Rhodobium gokarnense: one gene and its partner. The protein of the gene in region 1 interacts with the protein of each later gene in a pairwise test. Links are inferred from orthologs where the notes say so. Each region holds a gene or a part of one and is shown on either strand. Other genes may lie near its edges. The genes, in order: M2319_RS06815 and mtgA.

Region 1 (4,795 bases):
CGCCAGATTGGCGCCGAGGAGATGGACGGCCGCAAGGACGGCAAGCGAATTGTCGACGAGGTGGCGGCCCGGCGCGCCGACCTTGTAGGTCAGCTCCTGGCCGAAGACCGAGGCGGAAACGCAGGAGCATTCCGCCTTGGCCGCAAGCCTCAGGAGCCGGACGTCGGCGTCCTCCGCTTCGCCGAAGCTGGCGATGCGCGCAACGCCGGCCTCGCGGGCAAGGCCCGAGAGAAGGTCGAAATGGCGGTTGTCGCGGTTGAGAACGGCGGTGCCGCCCGGCACGACGCCGGAAAAGATCTCGGCCTTGGCCCGGGCGATCGCCTCCTCGGACTCGAAATATTCGATATGGACCGGCGCCACCGTGGTGACGATGGCGACATGGGGGCGGACCATGTCGACGAGCGGCGTGATCTCGCCCGGATGGTTCATGCCGATCTCGAAGATGCCGTAGGCTGTGTCTTCCGGCATCTGGGAGAGGCTGAGCGGCACGCCCCAGTGATTGTTGAAGGATTTTTGCGAGGCATGGACGGCACCGCTCCGGGACAGCGTCAGCCGCAGCGCCTCCTTGGTGCCGGTCTTGCCGACCGAGCCGGTGACGGCGACGATGCCGGCCTTTGAGCGCGCTCGCGCCGCGCGGCCGACCTGTTCAAGGGCGGTGAGGGTGTCGTCGACGACGATCAGCGGCCCGGTGACGGGATCCTTCAGGCGGCCCCGCTCGATGACCGCGACCGAGGCGCCGGCCTCATGCGCGCCCTTCACATAGGCATGGCCGTCGAGCCGGTCGCCGACGATCGCAAAGAACGCATTGCCCGCCTGGAGCGTGCGGCTGTCGATGGAAATGCCGGTGACGTCCGCGCCAGGCGCGCCTTCCAGCACACCGCCGGTGGCGGCGAGGAAATCGGCAAAGGTCCAGAGGGTGTCGCTCATCGGGACGTCTCCTGCAACGCGGCGCGCACCTCGTCGTGGTCGGAAAAGGGCAGCACCTTGTCGCCGACAATTTGGCCCGGTTCATGGCCCTTGCCGGCAACGAGCAGGATATCGCCGGCCTGAAGCAAGGAAACGCCGCGGCGGATCGCCTCGCGCCGGTCGCCGATCTCGCTCGCGCCGGGCGCCGCTTCAAGGATCGCCCTTCGGATCGTGGCCGGGTCCTCGCTGCGCGGATTGTCGTCGGTGACGATGACGATGTCGGCCCCCTCGGTTGCCGCCTTGCCCATCAGCGGCCGCTTGCCGCTGTCCCGGTCACCGCCGGCGCCGACGATGATGATGAGCCGCTCGGAGGCGAACGGCCTGAGCGCGGCAAGCGCATTGGTGATGGCGTCGGGCTTGTGGGCGTAGTCGACGAAGCAGAGCGCCCCGTCAGCCGTCTCGCCAACCAGGTCGAGCCGCCCCGGCGCACCCTTGAGGGTCGCCAGCGCCGCAATCGCTGCCTCAGGGGCAACGCCCGTGGCGATCGCAAGGCCTGCGGCCGTCAGCGCGTTGGAGACCTGGAATTTTCCGGCGAGCGGCAGCAGCACCTCGTGCCGTGCGCCGCCGGCCTCCAGCACCAGACGCTGGCCGAAGCCCTCGACCGCCGCATCGACGAGCCTCAGATCGGCTCCGCTACGCCCGACTGAAAACACCTTGATGCCACGCGCTTCGGCCGCCGCCGCGACCCGGTCGGCATAGGCCTCGCCCGGATCGACCACGGCAATCCCGTCCTCCGGCAAGACGCGCTCGAAAAGCCTGAGCTTGGCCCGGAAATAGTCTTCCGTGTCCGTGTGATAATCCATGTGGTCGCGGCCGAGATTGGTAAAGGCCGCAGCCTTGAGGCGCACGCCGTCGAGCCGGCACTGGTCGAGGCCGTGGCTGGAGGCCTCCATGGCACCAAAGGTGATCCCCTCGTCGGCAAGCTCGGCAAGGAGCTTGTGGAGCAGCACCGGGTCCGGTGTCGTCAGGCTGCCGTATTTCGCACCCTTGGCCGTCGTCACCCCGAGCGTGCCGACACTCGCCGAGGCACGCCCCGCTGCCTGCCAGATCTGCCGCGTGAATTCCGCGACCGAGGTCTTGCCGGAAGTGCCGGTGACGGCGACCATCGTCTCCGGCTGGCGGTGAAAAAACCGCGCCGCCATCAGCGCCAGCACGTGCCGCGGGTCACCGACCCGCAGCACCGGCACGGCGTCGGCGGTGTCGACCATGCTCTCCGTGCCGGCAAGGATCGCCGCCGCCCCGGCCTCCATCGCGGCCGGCACGAAGCGTGCGCCGTCGGTCTTTGCCCCCGGCAGCGCGGCGAACAGATAGCCGGTGCGAACCGCCCGGCTGTCCGCCGTCAGGCCGGCAACCTCGGTCGCGCCGATGCGCGGATCGAGGTCAAGGTCGGGGGCAAGCTCTGCGAGATGCATGACTGCAGCGGGGTCCCGTTTTTGCCGGAAAACCGGCTTTTCATTCCGTGGTTGCCGCCCCGTTGCATGGCACGGAGCTCAATAGGACACAAGAAGTGTGTTTGAATCCATGTCGAAGCGCGGCGTCACGCCGAGCATCGGCGCGATCCGGCGGATGACGGCGGCGACCGTCGGCGCCGCATTGAGGCCGGCGGTGGCGGAATACTGCCCCTCCTCCGGCTTCGGTTCGTCGATGACGATGAGGACGACATATTGCGGGTCCTCGATCGGGAAGGCGGAGAGGAACGAGTTGAACCGCTTGTTGCCCACATAGCGGCCGTTGACGATCTTTTCCGCCGTGCCCGTCTTGCCGCCGACCCGGTAGCCGGGCACTTCCGCGCGCCGGCCAGAGCCGCGCTCGCAGTTGAGCCGGAAGAGATAGCGCATCTGGTCGCTGGTCTCAGGCGAGATCACCTGCTTTGCCAGCTTTTCGGCCTCTTTGCGGCTGCGCGGCACGAAGCTCGGCGGGATCAGCTTGCCGCCATTCATCAGCGCCGCGGCTGCCACTGCCGTGTGCATGGGCGTCACGCCGATGCCGTGGCCGAAGGCTATCGTCATGGACGTCAGTTCGTCCCAGCGCGGCGGCAGCATCGGCCGCGCCATTTCCGGAAGCTGGCCCGGCAGCTTGTCGGTCATGCCGACCTTCTTGAAGAACGCCTTCTGACCCGGAACGCCGACCTTTTCCGCCATTTTGGCGCTGCCGATATTGGACGAGTAGATGAAGATCTCCGGCACGGTCAGCACACGGTGCTTGCCGTGGAAGTCGGTGATGGTGTTGCCGCGCACGCGCAGCGGCTTCGACGCATCGAAGCTGTCGCCAAGGCCGATCTCGCCACTGTCGAGCGCCATCGCCGTGTTGAACGACTTGAAGACCGAGCCCATTTCGAAGACGCCGGCGGTCGCCCGGTTGAGCCGGTCCGGCTGCAGCGCAAGGGCCGGATCGTTCGGATCGTAGTCCGGCAGCGACGACATGCCGAGCACTTCGCCGGTATGGACGTTGAGCACGATGCCGACGGCCGCCACCGCCTTGTAGCGCTCCATCGCCTTGGTGAGTTCGTCGCGCACCACGTGCTGGACGCGCAGGTCCAGCGATAGCGGCACGGGTTCCAGCGAGCGCTCCTTGTTGGCAAAGCCGAAGGCCTGCAGGTCGGCCAGCCCCTCGCCGTCGACGAATTTCTCCATCCCGGCGATGCCTTCATTGTCGATGTTGACGTGGCCGAGGAAATGGCTCGCCGTCGGCCCGCCCGGATAGAAGCGCCGGTTCTCGTCGACGAAGCCGATGCCGGGAAGGCCGAGATTGTGGATCCTGCGCTTCTGGTCCGGCGTGATCTCGCGCTTCAGCCAGACGAAGCCGGCATCGCTGGCGAGGTAATTGCGGGTCTGCGGCGTGTTGAGCGACGGCATCACCGAGGACAGGAGCTCGATCGCCTCGTCGACGTCGAGGATGCGCCGCGGCTCGGCATAGAGCGAGGCGGTGCGGATGTCGGTCGCCAGGATCTCACCGTTGCGGTCGACGAGGTCGGGGCGCGCGGCGGACACAGAATCCGCCGCCGTCAGCCGGGCGATCGTCGGCGCGTCGGTGGTGAAGCCGAGGACCACGAGCCGGCCGGCGATCAGCACATAGGCGAGCGCGAAGACGACCATGGCGAACAGGATACGGTCGCGCGGATCGGAGGAGGCAAACAGCGGCTTGTCTTCCGGCTCGCCCTTTTTCGGCGCCGGATCGCCGTCATGTACGCGCATCAGGCCGGCGCGGAGCTTCAGATAGGCCATCAGCGCACCGTCGCCGTGCCGGCATCGGCATAACCGCCGAGCGCGGAGGGTTTCTGGTAGGGCGTCAGGTCGACCGGGCGCAGCGGCAGGTCGTCGATGCTGACCACCTGCTCCGGCGAGACGGTGTCGAGCTTCAGATAGTCGTGGTAGCGCTCGACCAGTTCCTGGATGCGGGCCGGCTGTTCCAGAAGGCTCCATTCGGCCTTCAGGTGCTGGATCGCGTTCTTTTCCTCTTCGATCTTCTGGCGCAGATGGGCGACCCGTTCGGCCGCCAGTTCCGTGTCGTATTTGCGGTCATAGACCGCCGCTGCCGTGACGATCATGGCAACGAGGAGACCGATGTTGAAATAACGCGTCATCGAACGTCCTTTCAAAACGCCGGATCGGGCAGGTTCGGCAGGCCGAACGCCGCGATATCGAGGTCGAAGACCGGCGCCTCGGTGCGAAGCGCCGCCCGCATCCGCGCCGAGCGGGCGCGGGGATTGGCGGCGACCTCGGCGGCGTCGGCCTCGATGGGCTTGCGAGAGAGAAGGGAAAAGGTCGGCTCCGGGCCGGGGCCGGTCTCCGGCAAATGCCGCGATCCGGCCGGCTTCGGCCGCGCGCGG
Region 2 (8,662 bases), on another replicon or contig:
ACAGCCAGTTCCAGCACCCGGTGGTCGATGAGGCGCACCAGGCCGAGCCGTTCGGCGGCGGCGATCAGCGCGCCGCTCTCCTCCACCGGGCCGGCGGTGTCGAGGCGCAGCAGGCACTCGTGGTAGACGGGCGTCCCCGTCGCCGCTTCGACGATCGGCTGGTAGGCGAGGCGGAAACGGCGCTCGTTGAGGCCCGTGACGATGGCGTCCGCCATTTCGACGTTGCGGCGGCGCGCGGCGGCGCGGCTTTCGCTCGGCTGGTAGATGGCAAAGCCGTTGGACTGGCGCCGGTGGACGTGGTCGAGGGCCTCATGTGCCATGCCCAGCGCCTTGGTGGCCGAGGCGGCGTGGCGCGGCGAGGAGACGCCACCGATGGAAATGGTGACGCTCACGGGCCCGAGTTCCGTGGTGATCACTTCGGAGGCGATGGCATCGAGGAGGCGCTCGGCGGCGACCTCCATTTCCGCTTCCGAGCAGGCGTTGAGGACGATGCCGAACTTGTTGCCGGAGAGCCGGCCGAGGGAATCGCCGCTGCGCAACTGGCGCTGCAGGCGGGTCGCGACGGTGGCGATGACCCGGTCGGCGACCTCGTAGCCATAGGTGTCGTTGACGATGGCGAGGTTGTCGATGCCGGCGATCAGGAAGGCGCAGGAGGCGAACTGGTCGCGCGCGGTGGCGATCGCCTCATTGAGGCGCTTCATCAGATGGGCGCGGTTCAGTTGCCCGGTAAGGGCGTCGTGCTGGGACAGGAAGCTGAGCTCGACCTCGGCGGCGTGGCGCTCGGTGACCTTCCTGACGATGCCGCGGGCGCGGGCCGGCAGGCCTTCACCGTCGCCGAACCAGACACCGGTATCCTCGATCCAGATCGCCGCGCCGGTCGTCGTCGCCGTTCCCTTCAGGCAGTAGCGGGCGCAATAGGGCTGGCCGCCGCCATGGTCCCGCTTGCCGCTGCCGGCGACGGCGTCGAAGCGGGTGAGCGGGCTGTCGGGGTCGATGAGGGCGGCAAAGCGCCGGCCCTCCTGGAGCGCGGCCGGATTTTTGACCGGCAGCACCTCGGCGGCGTTGCCGCTCCAGCGGACGCGGTCGTCGCCGAGCGTCCATTCGTAGACGGCCTCGCCGACGGCGGTCAGGATTTCTTCGGCATTCAGTTCGGCGGGGTCCGAGGGATCGTTCGGTGCGGCGCCGGCATCCGGTGTCTTCTTATCGGTCATTCCGACCCACCCCTTGCGGGCTCAAAGCCTGATCTGTCGCCGGGTGACGTCATGCCCGCCGGCAGATGGCGCATATCCCCAGATTTCGTGGCGGCAGATAGTACCGCCCGAGGAACGCCGCGCGGCCCGGAACGCGGCGTATGTCGCGTATTTTCTCCCGACCACACCATTTTTTGGTTAACAAAACGTGATCGTCTGGCATGGCGCTTGCGCGGTTTTCGGCGTTACAGTCGAAACCGTCCCGTTCAGGGACAAAGCGTAAGGCTTTGGCAACCAATGATCTCGGGTATCGCAAAAAGCGGTTCGGTACGAAACGACGTCGGCAACGCCCGGCGCCGCGTCGAGGCCTCGCAGTCCATCCGCAGCGACGAGCGCCGCGAGCAGCCGGCCGAAAAGCGTACCGGAACGGCGCTGGTGCCGGCACGGCCGGACCACAGCCGCCGCCGCAAGGAGACTGGCCCCACCGCCTGGCTGTACCGGCCCTATGCCCCGGCCCTTGCCCAGCTCATCGCAACCAAGCAGGACTTGCCACAGACCCGCGCCCGCCGGCGCGCCGAGCCAAGCGATGCCGCCGCCGCCTATGGCGATGCGCGCAAGGCCCGCACGATCCCCGAGGCCGGCCGGCTGATGGCGGTGGTTTCCTGACCTTCCGGTGCGCCTCTGTCGGCGCGATCAGAGCGTTTTTCTGAAAAACTCAGCGACGGTCTTTGCCATCCCGGTCCGTATCGCAGCGCGGTCGATGCCGGGTGGGTCCGTGCAGAGCCCTTCGGCGTCGGCCTTCAGGGCGTCGGGGCAGTCGTCGGTGAAGACGAAATGGCCGCCGGGGATTGTCTCGCGGTGTGCCGCATCGATGCCGGCGGCAAGGACCTCGGTATTCGCAATGCCGAGGGAGCTGTCCTGCGGGCGGATCAGCAGCGTGGCCGCGGCGACGCCGGAAAGCCCCTTTTCATCAAAGAGCACGCCGAACGGATCGAGGAGCGCCAGCGCTTTGACCGGCAGGTGTGGCGGCGGCGGGCGCTTTCCGCTCGTTCCGGTCTTCGGTCTGTTGCCCGCCTTGCCGCCCCGGCTGCCGGGGCCGGCATCGCAGGAGCGGATGTCCTCAGGGTGTTTCTCACAATAGGCGGCGAGCGCCGCGGGGTTCGGAACCCCGCCGGCAAGGGCAATGGTGACCGCGCCGCCGAGGGAAAAGCCGGCCATGCCGAGACGCTCCGCGTCCGCGTGACCTGCGAAGCGCGGATCGGCGGTGACGCCCGCGAGCGCGGCAGCGACCTGCGCCGGCCGGGCCAGCAGCGGCGTATCGCGGTGCATGGGGGCGATGACGAGAAAGCCGTTTCGGGCAAGCGCGGCGGAAAGCTCCTTCAGGATCATCGGGCTGCCGCCGGTCGGCCCGCCGCCATGGGACAGCAGCACGACCGGAAAGCGGCCATCGGCGACACCTGCGTCCCGTGTCGCGGGGACGGTGAACGGTCCGGCCTTGAAGGGCACCTCGGCGTCTTTCGTCGGATACCAGACGAGGGTGTCGAGCTGTCGCGAACCGGTAAGGGAGAGGCGGGTGACGCCGGCATTGTAGGCCGATGATTGCGTCGCATGTCCGGAACTCGCCGTCGAAGCGACAAGGCCGACGGCCAGCGCGGCCACGGCCGCCAGGCCGCCCACGCGGTGAAGAATACGCATGCCGAAAAACGCTCCATCGGTGCGCCGGTGCGGCGCGCTCCCCGTGAGCCTTTCAGATGTGGTCCGGCGCTGTCGTGTGCAAGCCGCGTCCCCAAGCTATTCGCGATTCCCCATCGTAGGACATGCCGGCCGCACGTCGTGCCCGATCAGAACCCCAGCGCGCAGCCGTCCTTGCGGGGGTCCGAGCCGCCGATGAGGACGTTGCCGTCCATGCGGATGGCCTGGCCTCCGCCATGGGGGCTTTCGGCCATCGTCACCTCGTGGCCGCGCGCGGCGAGGCCCTCCAGCGTTGCCTCGGGGATCGTGGTTTCCGCCGAGAGCGGGCCGTTGGCGTCGTCCCAGAAGAGGCGCGGGAAGTCGAGGGCGGCCTGCACGTCCATGCCGTAGTCGATCATGTTGGTGAGGAAATGGGCGTGGCCGCAGGGCTGGTAGGCGCCGCCCATGACCCCAAAACTCATGAAGGGGGCGCCGTCCTTCAGCACGAAACCGGGGATGATGGTGTGCATCGGACGCTTGCCGGCATCGATGGTGTTGGGGTGGCCCTTTTCGACGACGAAGCAGGCGCCGCGGTTCTGCAGGGCAATGCCGGACTTTTCCGTGACGATGCCCGAGCCGAAGCCGTGATAGACGGAGTTGATCAGCGAGATCGCGCGGCGGTCCCTGTCGACGACGGTGAGATAGACCGTGTCGGCGTCGGGGACGAGGTCGCTGGCGGCCGGCCGTTCGCCGCGCCGTCCCGGGTCGATGGTGTCGGCGAGGCGCTCCGAATAGCGCGGCGCCAGCAGCGCCTCGACCGTCTCGGTCATGGCGGCCGGGTCGGCGATATAGGCGTCGCGGCAGGCATAGGCGATGCGCGCCGCCTCCATCTCCAGGTGGAAGCGCTCCGGCCCCAGCGGGTCGAGGTCATCCAGGTCGAAGTGCTGAAGGATGTTGAGGAGGATGAGGGCCGTCAGCCCCTGGCCGTTCGGCGGCAGTTCGGCGACCGTGTAGCCCCGGTAATCCGACGTGATCGGCACCTCCGCCGTCGGCTCTATGGCGGCGAGGTCGTCGAGGCGCATCCAGCCGCCGCGGGCGGCAAGGGTGGCGACGATCTCTTCGGCGACCGGGCCCTCGTAGAAGCCTTTCGGGCCCTCTTCGGCAATGCGCCGGAGGGTTTCGGCAAGGGCCGGCAGGCGGTGCACCGAGCCGACCGTCGGGGCGGCGCCGTCGACGAGGAAATGTTTTGCAGCACCCTTGTCGCGGGCAAGGCGCGAGGCCTCTCCGGCCCAGTCGGCACCGACGCGCGGGGTGACGGGGAAGCCGTCTTCGGCATAGGCGATGGCCGGCGCCAGCGCGTCCGCCAGGCTCCAGGTGCCGTGCTCCGTCAGCAGTTTCTGCCAGGCGGCGACGGCGCCCGGAACCGTCACGGCATGGACGGAATCCGGACCGATCTCCGTGACGCCCTCTTCCAGCAGCCGGTCGAGGCTTGCCGCCATGGGCGCGCGGCCGGAGCCGTTGAGGCCGGTGAGCTTGCCGTCCTTGTCGGAGAGGATGGCGAAGCAGTCGCCGCCGATGCCGGTCATGTGCGGCTCGACGACGCCGAGGACGGCGACGGCGGCGATCGTCGCATCGACGGCGTTGCCGCCGCGCCTGAGAACGTCGAGCGCCGTTGCGGTCGCCAGCGGGTGGGAGGTCGCGGCCATGGCCCCCGTTGCATAGGCGGGCGAGCGGCCGGGTTGATGGAAGTCGCGAAGCGTCGCGCCGGTCATGTGGTTTCCTCCCGCCGGCGCGTTTTTCTGAGGAGCGCCGGTCCGTTTGCGCAGGTCTTTTTCTTACATGCCGCCGTTGGGTCCGCCCCAGCCGAAATCGCGGCGCGCGGCGGTGATGGTGATGCTGAAGCCGGCGACGACGTCGACCAGCGCGATCACCGTCAGGATGAAGAACACCGAATGGGCGGCGGATGCGACCAACAGGAATTCGATGAGATAGAGGATGAAGACGAGCGTGGAGAGCCCGTGGTCGATAATGGAGCCGGAGGTCGTGCGCGTCGCCTTCAGGATCTCGAAGAACAGGAAGACGATGGCAACCGCGACCACCAGGTCGCCGATGACCATGGTCCAGCGCGCATCGGAGATCATCTCCACGGTGAACACCGGCGCCACCCAGGGGTCGCCCGGGAAGGCGCCGAGGAGGCCGAAGGCGATGATGTTGTAGACGATGAGGGGGATGATCGTGAGGGGAATGTTGACCAGCATCGGAAAAACCCTTCAAGGGCGACGGTCCGCGTCGCCTGCCGCATTGAAATCCGTATCCTGACGGGAGTGTTCCCGGTCCCCACTCTTAGTAACCCGCCGGCGGGGCGGCGTCCATGCGCGACGTGGTCCCGATGCCGGGCAAAAGAAAACCCCCGGCCGCGGACGGCCGGGGGTTTTTGGGGCGTTTTGTCGGATGCAAGAAGCCGGAAGCCTTAGATGTCTTCCTTCGGCTCCAGGATCTGACGGCCGCGATACATGCCGGTCTTCAGGTCGATGTGGTGCGGCCGGCGCAGCTCGCCGGACTCCTTGTCTTCCACATAGGTCGGCTGGCGCAGCGCGTCGTCGGAGCGGCGGAAGCCGCGCTTCATCCGCGTCACTTTTCTCTTCGGGACAGCCATGTCAGGTCTCCAAAATCTCAACACACAAAAACACGCCGGGATACCTCCCGGCGCGGTGCGCAAGGCATTTCTTGATCGGGCGCCTTATACAGGCATGTGGTGCGCTTGACCAGTCCTGCCAACGCGGTTTTTTTGGCGGGGCGCGCCGGCCCGCCTATTTCTTTCCAAGGACGCATTCCAGGTAGGCGCCGGACTTGGCGGCGCGGCCGGCGATGCGGCGGGCGAGGCGGGCATGGCCCTGGCCGGGGCTCGCCGGATTGCGGGCGATCGGGTTCGGCAGGGCGGCGGCCATCAACGAGGCCTGGTTGCGGGTGAGCTTTGCCGCCGGCCGCTTGAAATAGCGCTGGGCAGCGGCCTCGGCGCCGAAAACGCCAGGTCCCCATTCCACCGTGTTGAGATAGAGCTCGACGATGCGGTCCTTGGGCAGGACCACGTCCATGTAGAGCGCCAGCGGCGCCTCCACGACCTTTCGCAGGTAGCTGCGCGAGGACCACAGGAAGAGGTTCTTGGAAAGCTGCATGTTGAGGGTGGAGGCACCGCGCGGTTTGCCGTCCTCGGCGTCTTCCAGGGCGTTCTGGACCTCTTCCCAGTCGATGCCGTCGTGCTCGCAGAAGCGGGCGTCCTCCGACATCACCACGGCACGCACCAGGTTCGGCGAGATGTCGTCGAGCGCCACCCATTGGCGGGCGACGCTGCCGCCGGTCACCCAGTCGCGCAGCATCAGGGTGGAGGCCGGCGGATTGACGAAGCGGTAGAGCGGGATCAGCAGGAACGGCAGCAGGACGAGGACCGCGACGACGAGGACAATGCGTTTCAGGAGGCGGCGTGTGGGCTTCAGTCGCATGCGGGTCGGCCTTCCCTTGGGCGCTGGTCCTGTGCCATATGCCGGGTCGCGGGCGGCGCCCGCGGGGGCTTATGGCTGTCTTTCCTACCAAACCGGACGGGGCGGAGGCGAGCGGTTTCGCACCCTTGCCGCCGACCATCGACGAGGTCGCCATGGAATTTGTCGCACGACTGACCGCGGTCGCGGACCGCATGGAAGAAACGCTCGAAGGGCTGCTTGGCTCCACGCCGCTTGCCGGCGAGATCGTGCGGCCGGAGCGGCTTCTGGCGGCGATGCGTCATGCCAGTCTCGACGGCGGCAAGCGGCTGCGGCCGTTCCTGGTGGTGGAGACGGCGAGGCTGTTCGATGTCGAGGGCCCCGGCGTGCTGCGGTCTGCTGCGGCGCTGGAATGCGTCCACTGCTACAGCCTCGTCCATGACGATTTGCCGGCGATGGACGACGATGATCTCCGGCGCGGCCGGCCGACCGTCCACAAGGCGTTCGACGAGGCGACCGCGATCCTTGCCGGCGACGCGCTCCTCACCTACGCCTTCGATATCCTCGCCGACCCGGCGACCCATGACGACGCGGCGGTGCGCGCCGACCTCGTCCTCTGCCTTGCCCGGGCGTCGGGCCTCGGCGGCATGGCCGGCGGCCAGATGCTCGACCTGGCGGCCGAGGGGCGGGCGCTGTCGGAACAGGAAATCCTGCAGATGCAGGCGATGAAGACCGGATATCTGATCCGCGCCGGCGTTGCCCTCGGCGCCATCCTCGGCGGGGCGGATGCGGAGACGAAGGAGCGGCTCGACCGCTACGCCAAGGCGATCGGCAACGCCTTCCAGCTCGCCGACGATCTTCTGGACGTGGAATCGGAAGCGGCCGACATGGGCAAGGCGACCGGCAAGGACGCGGAGCGGGGCAAGGCGACGCTGGTCTCGCTGCTCGGCGTGGATGCCGCCCACAGACGGCTGGGCGAGTTGATCGAAACGGCCGATGCGTGCCTGGCACCGTTCGGCGACAAGGCCGCGGTGCTTGCCGCCGCCGCGCGGTTCATTGCGGAGCGGAAGAACTGAGGGGCGTCAGCCGGCCGCGTTTGCCCGGTCGACCGCTTCCATGATCAGCCGTTCGGCCGAGGCAGCGTCTTCCCAGCCGACGATCTTCACCCATTTGTTGGGCTCCAGATCCTTGTAGTGCTCGAAGAAGTGCTCGATCTGGTGCAGCGTGATTTCCGGCAGGTCGGTGGCCGACTTGATGCGGTCGTAGCGCTTGGTGAGGGCGTGGGCGGGAACGGCGATGACCTTCTCGTCATGGCCGGATTCGTCCTCCATCATCAGGACGCCGATCGGCCGGCAGTTCATGATGGCGCCCGGCGCGATCGGGCGCTGGTTCGGCACCAGCACGTCGATCGGATCGCCGTCGTCGGACAGGGTGTGGGGCACGAAGCCGTAATTCCCGGGATAGCGCATCGGGGTGTAGAGGAAGCGGTCGACGACGAGGGCTCCGGAGGCCTTGTCGAGTTCGTATTTGACCGGTTCGCCGCCGACGGGAACCTCGACGATGACATTGATGTCGTGGGGCGGGTTGTTGCCGATCGAGATCGCGTCGATGCGCATGGGGTCTGGCCTTTCCTTGGTCGTCCGGCGGCCGCCGCCGGGCGGGGATCGTCCCGGCCGGAGCAAGCGCACGATTGTCGCTGTCCTGGCGCCGAAACGAGGTTTTGTGCTTCGTTGCAGGGGGTCATAAACGCTAGAGTGAATGGGTGCAAGCGCTTGTTGTGCAGTGCAACAAAAGGCTTAGGGTGCAGATGACACCGGGATTGCCAGGAGGAGAAGGCCAGTGACGGGAAACATTGCGAACCGGGTGCTTCGCTTGCTTGCTCTGCCAATCACGTTGCTCGCAGGCGCCGTGGGGGCCGAGGCTGCCGAGATCGACAGCGCCTATACGAAGCTCGACCTCAACGCCTGCCCGATCATCGAGCAGAACCTTGAGGAGGGCTCCTGGACGCTGGTGCGCTGTAAGGGCTATCGCGGCCGGCCGGTGTTCGTCGGCGAGGGTGATCTCCGGTTCTTCGTCTGGTTCGACGACAAGGAGAGCGAGGAGCCGCTGCGCTCGCAGACGCTCGGTCCGTTCAACACCATCGGCGAGACGCTGGAATGGCGGGTGCGACGGGTCGGCGGGGACTGGCAGCCCTTCGCAACGATCCTGCGCTACCGCACCTCGCTGGACGAGGACCAGGATCAGGGCGAGGTGCTGGTGGTCAGCCAGATCCAGCCCGGCGCCACCTGCCACATCGCCTATGTGGATGTGCGCTCGAATCCGGAT

The links.
Region 2: the proteins of M2319_RS06815 (region 1) and mtgA interact in binary tests that used the Escherichia coli proteins (3 or more experiments, as listed by UniProt). The link is inferred for Rhodobium gokarnense from one-to-one orthologs.

The regions. Positions count from the first base shown.
Region 1 is NZ_JAOQNS010000003.1:339,763-344,557, forward strand. Bases 1,824-4,795 are described here. They hold M2319_RS06815 (peptidoglycan D,D-transpeptidase FtsI family protein), read right to left. Parts: upstream 4,191-4,795; coding sequence 2,457-4,190; downstream 1,824-2,456. Other genes in these bases: M2319_RS06810 (UDP-N-acetylmuramoyl-L-alanyl-D-glutamate--2,6-diaminopimelate ligase), read right to left, coding at 1,824-2,378; ftsL (cell division protein FtsL), read right to left, coding at 4,190-4,549; rsmH (16S rRNA (cytosine(1402)-N(4))-methyltransferase RsmH), read right to left, coding at 4,561-4,795. Also shown: M2319_RS06805 (UDP-N-acetylmuramoylalanyl-D-glutamyl-2,6-diaminopimelate--D-alanyl-D-alanine ligase), read right to left, coding at 1-927; more of M2319_RS06810, read right to left, coding at 924-1,823. UniProt on the Escherichia coli protein: Essential cell division protein that catalyzes cross-linking of the peptidoglycan cell wall at the division septum. Required for localization of FtsN.
Region 2 is NZ_JAOQNS010000015.1:79,077-87,738, forward strand. Bases 4,517-7,479 are described here. They hold mtgA (monofunctional biosynthetic peptidoglycan transglycosylase), read right to left. Parts: upstream 6,362-7,479; coding sequence 5,672-6,361; downstream 4,517-5,671. Other genes in these bases: ggt (gamma-glutamyltransferase), read right to left, coding at 4,517-4,633; M2319_RS21215 (hypothetical protein), read right to left, coding at 4,697-5,119; rpmF (50S ribosomal protein L32), read right to left, coding at 5,332-5,517; M2319_RS21230 (polyprenyl synthetase family protein), read left to right, coding at 6,499-7,413; ppa (inorganic diphosphatase), read right to left, coding at 7,420-7,479. Outside these bases: M2319_RS21195 (putative bifunctional diguanylate cyclase/phosphodiesterase), read right to left, coding at 1-1,211; M2319_RS21200 (hypothetical protein), read left to right, coding at 1,488-1,856; M2319_RS21205 (alpha/beta hydrolase family protein), read right to left, coding at 1,884-2,885; more of ggt, read right to left, coding at 3,032-4,516; more of ppa, read right to left, coding at 7,480-7,953; M2319_RS21240 (hypothetical protein), read left to right, coding at 8,177-8,662. UniProt on the Escherichia coli protein: Peptidoglycan polymerase that catalyzes glycan chain elongation from lipid-linked precursors. May play a role in peptidoglycan assembly during cell division in collaboration with other cell division proteins.